2 linked regions of the Syntrophotalea carbinolica DSM 2380 genome follow. The protein of the gene in region 2 interacts with the protein of the main gene of each other region in a pairwise test. Links are inferred from orthologs where the notes say so. Each region holds a gene or a part of one and is shown on either strand. Other genes may lie near its edges.

Evidence for each region.
Region 1: the proteins of rpe (region 2) and eno interact in binary tests that used the Escherichia coli proteins (3 or more experiments, as listed by UniProt). The link is inferred for Syntrophotalea carbinolica DSM 2380 from one-to-one orthologs.

What each region holds. Positions count from the first base shown.
Region 1 is NC_007498.2:1,442,465-1,445,609, forward strand. The notes cover bases 113-2,930. They hold eno (phosphopyruvate hydratase), read right to left. Parts: upstream 2,256-2,930; coding sequence 969-2,255; downstream 113-968. Other genes in these bases: ftsH (ATP-dependent zinc metalloprotease FtsH), read left to right, coding at 113-705; PCAR_RS06990 (PhoH family protein), read left to right, coding at 2,692-2,930. In the rest of the region: more of ftsH, read left to right, coding at 1-112; more of PCAR_RS06990, read left to right, coding at 2,931-3,145. UniProt on the Escherichia coli protein: Catalyzes the reversible conversion of 2-phosphoglycerate (2-PG) into phosphoenolpyruvate (PEP). It is essential for the degradation of carbohydrates via glycolysis.
Region 2 is NC_007498.2:301,302-304,487, forward strand. The notes cover bases 51-2,909. They hold rpe (ribulose-phosphate 3-epimerase), read right to left. Parts: upstream 1,884-2,909; coding sequence 1,218-1,883; downstream 51-1,217. Other genes in these bases: PCAR_RS01825 (bifunctional homocysteine S-methyltransferase/methylenetetrahydrofolate reductase), read right to left, coding at 51-628; PCAR_RS01830 (CoA pyrophosphatase), read right to left, coding at 625-1,218; rsmB (16S rRNA (cytosine(967)-C(5))-methyltransferase RsmB), read right to left, coding at 1,956-2,909. In the rest of the region: more of PCAR_RS01825, read right to left, coding at 1-50; more of rsmB, read right to left, coding at 2,910-3,186. UniProt on the Escherichia coli protein: Catalyzes the reversible epimerization of D-ribulose 5-phosphate to D-xylulose 5-phosphate.

The sequences.
Region 1 (3,145 bases), 1.1 Mb from region 2 along the record:
AAGGACCGCGTCCTGATGGGTACCGAGCGTAAGCTCGTGATGTCGCAACAGGAAAAGCGCATCACCGCTTATCACGAGGCCGGTCATACTTTGCTGGCTCGTCTGAGTCCCGGTGCCGATCCTATTCACAAAGTATCCATTATCCCGCGGGGCCAGGCGCTTGGGGTTACGCAGCAACTGCCTGTGGATGATCGCTATCATTACTCACGTTCCTATCTGATGACCCGCATTGCTGTGAGTCTCGGCGGACGCGCCGCCGAAAAGGCCATTTTCGAGGAATATTCCACCGGTGCGCAAAACGATCTCAAACAGGCGACCGACCTGGCCGAAAAGATGGTCTGCCAATGGGGGATGAGCGAACGTGTGGGTCCCATGAGTATCAATCGCGGCGAGGAGCATCCTTTTCTTGGGCGTAAACTGGCCAGCGATAACGCCTTCAGCCAGCATATGGCATGGATCATCGACCAGGAGATCGAAAAAGTCGTGAAGGCTGGGGAACAGGCGGCCGACGAGATTATTGCCAACCATTTGCCGGTATTGAAAAAGCTGGCGGACGCTCTGCTGGAGGAGGAAGTGCTTGATCGCACTCGGGTGGATGAGGTGTTGCGTGAAACCGGCATCGAAGTGCAGGACGATCCTGCCGCGCATCCGGATGGCGATCATGTATTGCAGGGGGAACTGGCCGGCGGGGCGGTAGAAGGCTGAAGGCAGGTTTTGCGGACTGACCCAGAGAGGCGACTTTTGTTCTGCAATGTCCCTGCCGCAAAAGGTTGAAGCGCCACTTCAAGGGGCGATGGCCACGGCAAATTCAATGGCGCCCCCGGTCATGACGGTACAGATCGCCGTAGTCGCAGGGGCCTGGTAGTTTGGTCAACGGTAAAACATATCGTTATCTGCCCCCGGAAACGTCAAAAGGCCTGTGAATATTCACAGGCCTTTTGACGTTGATCATTGGCAATACGACGGATTTAACGCAGGTTGTAGAAAACATCCTTGCCGTTGAAGCAGGCGGCCTCGCCAAGCTGATCTTCGATGCGCAGCAACTGGTTGTATTTGCATACGCGGTCGGTGCGGCAGGCAGAGCCGGTTTTAATCTGGCCGGCATTGGTGGCCACGACCAGGTCGGCGATGGTGGTGTCTTCGGTTTCGCCGCTGCGGTGGGAAACAACAGCGGTGTACCCGGCGCGTTTGGCCATTTCGATGGCTTCCAGCGTTTCGGTCAGAGTGCCGATCTGGTTCAGTTTGATAAGGATGGAGTTGGCGATACCCTTATCGATGCCCTCCTTGAAGATCTTGGTATTGGTGACGAACAGGTCGTCGCCGACGATCTGGATGCGTTTGCCGAGTTTGTCGGTCAAAATCTTCCAGCCGTCCCAGTCGTTTTCGGCCATGCCGTCTTCGATGGAGATGATGGGGTACCGATCGACCAGGTCGGCGTAGAAATCGGTGAGCTCGGCAGCCGTTTTGAGGGGCTGGGCTTCGTTGGCCAGATTGTATTTGCCGTCGGCGTAGAGTTCGGAAGCAGCGACGTCGAGGGCCAGCAGTACGTCCTCGCCCGGTTTGTATCCGGCAGCCTTGATCGCTTCCATGATGACTTCGAGGGCTTCCTCGTTGCTCTTCAGATCGGGTGCGAATCCGCCTTCATCGCCGACCGCGGTATTGTAGCCGCGTTTTTTAAGTACCGATTTCAGGGCATGGAAAATCTCGGCTCCCATGCGCAACGCTTCCTTGAAGGAATCGGCGCCGGCGGGCATGACCATGAATTCCTGGATATCGACGTTATTGTCCGCATGCGCGCCACCGTTGAGGATATTAAGCATGGGCAGAGGCAGTTCCCGGCCATTCGGGCCGCCCAGGTACTGATACAGGCTCAGTCCGAGTTCTTCGGCGGATGCCTTGGCGCAGGCCAGGGATACGCCGAGCATGGCATTGGCGCCCAGGGTCGATTTGAATTCGGTGCCATCGAGTTCGATCAGTTTTTGATCAAGGGCGGTTTGTTCCGTCGATTCCCAGCCGAGCAGCTCGGCGGCAATGACGTTGTTGACGTTATCCACGGCTTTGAGCACACCTTTGCCCAGGTAACGGGCAGCATCGCCGTCACGCATTTCCAGTGCTTCACGTTCGCCGGTGGAGGCACCGCTAGGCACGGCAGCGCGGCCCATGGCGCCGCTTTCCAGGAAAACTTCAACTTCCACGGTGGGATTTCCCCGCGAATCGAGGATTTCGCGGGCATAAATATCAACAATTTCGCTCATGACAAGCCCCTCTGAATATAGGATTAAGGATGAATGGAAATGAGATTAACAGTAATTCATGGCGGTCTGGTGACCGACACATTTATAGCACATTAGCTCCGAATTGGAAGCCCTTTTTTAGGCTCGCCAGATTGCCGTATCGCTTGAAAAGGATTGATTTTGGCGGACGATAAGTGGTAAAGGATGGGAAATAAAAGCACAACCCGAACCATTGAAAACGTTGGCCCCCTTCGTCCAAGATGACATAACCTCGCAAGTTATGTGTGCTCCGTGCATTTCGATGCGCTGATAGAGCAGGGTGGTTGCAGCGTCTGTCGTGTTGTGTCCGTGTCTGTTGCTTCCATCATCTGATGGATCTTTGCGCACGGATTCAACCATCAATCGCACCAAGGATAAAGGATACTTTTTGAGTACACGGAATTTCCGCGGGAGGTTTGTGGCCGAAGATCAACGGCTGGCGAACCTCCTTTTCGGTCAAGCCAATACCAATCTGAAGCAGATCGAACGAATTCTGGGGGTGCGTATCGCCTCCAAAGGGGGCGAGCTGCACATCTCCGGGGACGAGCATCAGGTTGCACTGGCTCAACGCCTGGTGGAAGAACTTTATGGCTTGTTGCAAGCCGATTACCCTATTTACCCTCCCGATGTCGATTATGCCATACGCATCCTCAGTGCCGACGGCAAGGCCCGATTGAAGGATATTTTCCTCGATACCGTTTGCATCTCCGCCCGTAAAAAAATCATCTCCCCCAAAAGCCTGGCTCAAAAAGCCTACATCGATGCCATTCGCCGCAACGAGGTTGTTTTCGGTATCGGCCCGGCGGGTACCGGTAAAACCTATCTGGCCATGGCCATGGCCGTGTCGTTTCTGTTGAAAAAGGAAGTGGCGC
Region 2 (3,186 bases):
CGCAATTGGCTCCCACCAGCGATGCCCCGGCAGCCACCAGGCGGCGGGCCGCTTCGTCTGCGGTAACCCCTTCCCGGGTTCTACCGCCTTCGAAAAAGGCCATCTGTGCCACGATCGGCAGGCCGATCCGGCTGGCGACGGTTACAGCCAGTTCCAGTTCTTCGAGGCTGGCAAAGGTTTCCAGCAACAGCAGGTCGGCGCCACCTTCGGCCAGACCTTCCATCTGTTCGCGAAACAGCTCGCGACGCTCATCGCCGGCAAGATCGGCGGTTTCGCCGGGGGTGCGGCCTAAAGGACCGATGGCTCCCGCCACCAGCGCTTCGGATCCGGCTGCCTGGCGGGCCAGTTGTGCGCCGAGGCTATTGATCGATCGCACCTGATCTTCCTGGCCTATCGCCGCCAGGCGCAACCGGTTGGCGGCAAACGTGTTGGTCTCCAGCAGTTGGGCACCGGCGGCCAGGTAATCCCGATGTATCTGCCGCACCGTTTCCGGATGTTGCAGGTTCAGGAGTTCAAAGCAGGTCGACAGAGGTACCCCACGATGGTAAAGCAGCGTTCCCATGGCCCCGTCGCCGACGATAACGCCTTGTTCCAGACGTTCCATCAAGCTTTTCTCAGCGCGTTTCATGGCCTGGCTCCATAAAGATCCCCCGGCGGCAGTTGACCGGTACGTTGCAGAAATTGGCGCAGGATCGCCCCGGTGAGCCCCCAGATCTGATAATCCTCGACGTTGAAGAAACAGACCGGATAGAGCCGCCCTCGGTGCTCCCAGTTTTCGGTATGGTAAATGCCGGGATCGCACAGTTGCGCCACCGGCACTTCAATCACTTCAGCTATTTCATGATGGTTGGCGGCAAAGGGATAGCCGCTGGGGATGGTGCCGACAAAGGGCACGACGTGGAAGCCGTACACGGAAATGAAGTCATCCAGCCGGCCCAATACCGTGATGTCTTGCGGACGGATACCCATTTCTTCTTCGGTTTCGCGCAGGGCCGTGGCGCAGAGGTCGGTGTCGTCCCTATGGGCCCCACCGCCTGGAAAGGCGATTTCCCCGGCGTGATGAGACAGATGCGCAGTGCGGCGGGTAAAGAGAATGGTGTCGGAAGCGTCCTTGGGGTAAAACAGCAGCATGACGGCCGATGGCTTGAGCCCCCCCGGTTCGATGTGGCGGCAGGTATGTCGCGACAGGTCGTGACGGACCTGTTCGGGATCCAGCATCACCGAATTTCTCCTGCTGCCGCCGTTTTCAGAGAGGCAATGGTGGCGGCATAGTCGTCCGTACCGTAAACAGCGCTCCCCGCCACCATGACCTGGGCACCCGCGCCGGCGATGCGGGCAATGTTGTCAAGCTTGACGCCGCCGTCGACTTCGAGTTCCACAGAGAGCCCGCGGCGCTCGATGGTATTGCGCAAGGCCTCTATCTTGGGCAAACAGGCCGGAATAAACTGCTGGCCGCCAAATCCGGGGTTGACGGACATGATCAGCACCAGTTCAAGCTCTTCGAGGATCACATCGAGGCAGTTGATCGGTGTCGCCGGGTTAATGGACACTCCGGCCTTTTTCCCCAGGCTATGGATGAGCTGCACGGTTCGGTGCAGATGGGGAACGGCTTCGTAATGCACGGTGATGATATCGGCCCCGGCTTTGGCGAAATCGGGGATGTAGCGATCCGGATTTTCGATCATCAGATGCACGTCCAGCGGCAGGTCGGTTACCCGGCGGGCGGCCTCCACAACCAGTGGCCCGATGGTGATGTTGGGCACGAAATGGCCGTCCATGACATCGATATGGACATAATCGGCGCCGCCTTTGTCGATGGCGGCGATTTCCTCGCCCAGGCGGGAAAAATCTGCGGACAGAATGGATGGGGCGATTTTGATCATGGTGCTCTCCGTAACTGGGTAGGGACAAATTTCATGTCTGGGCGCGGTTCGGCGGCAGACGTCATAGCGAGATCAGGGTTGTTTTTCGAACGCCACGGCAAAAAACGCATCCATGTCGTCGTGGTGTTGGGGCAGGGTGCGCAACGCACCTTGCCTGTCGAACAGTGCATGCCATGCGGCGGGCGTCTCGTTGCGTAAATCACAGCGCGTAAACTCGGGGTGTTCGTTTGTAAAGGCCCGGATGACGTTTTGGGTTTCTTCTGGGCTGAAAGTGCACAGCGAGTACACCAGCCGTCCGCCCGGCCGCAGTAAAGGCGCCACGTTGCCAAGGATGGCGCGCTGTATGCGGGCCATCTCTTTGAGGTCGGCAGGCTTGCGTCGCCAGCGGATTTCCGGATTGCGCCGCAAGACGCCGAGGCCGCTGCAGGGCGCATCGACAAGGATTCGGTCAAAGCTTGCCGGTTCGAGGAAATCCGGCACGCCGGTCAGGTCCCAGGCGTGGCCTTCGATACCCTGGCAGCCAAGCCGGTTCGCCCCACGGGTGATCAGATCCACCCGTTGGGGGTGCAGATCAAGGGCCACGATGCGGGCGCGATTGTCCGTCAAGGCGGCCATGTGGGTGGTTTTCCCGCCAGGTGCGGCGCAGGCATCGAGAATGCGTTCTCCGGGTTGCGGGTTCAGCAGATGGCTTATCAGCATGCTGGCCTGATCCTGCAGTTGGAAAATGCCTTCGGTATGCCCGCTTAAATGCCGTGTTTCTCCTTGGCGGATGTAGATGCCCTCCGGTACGAAGCGGGTCGGCACCGCATCGCAGTCACTGGCGTTGAGTGTCGCCAGCAAGGCCTCCCGTTGAATTTTCAGCGTGTTGGTGCGAATGGCGTAGGGTGCCGGTTTCAACATGGCCTGCGCCAGGGCACAGGCTTCTTCAGCACCGAATTCGTCGAGCCAGCGGGCGGCCAGCCAGCGAGGCAACGACAAAACATGTTCGAGGTAGTCCAGCGGGTCGCGCTGCCGGTCGGGCCACGGCAATTGTGCCGCCTGGCGCACCAGACCGCGCAAAATGCCATTGATGAAACCTGTTGCCCGCTGCAGTTTCAGGCGTCGGGCCAGCTCCACCGTTTCAAAAACCGCTGCATGGTTGGGAATGCGGTCGAGTTGCAGGATCTGATAACAGCCAAGGCGCAGCAGATTCAGGACGGCCGGCTCAACCTTGGCCAGCGGCTTGCGGCAAAGCTGTTGCAGGGCAAAATCGAGACGTCCGCGGTAGCGCAAGACCCCATAGACCAGTTCCGTCGCAAGGGCA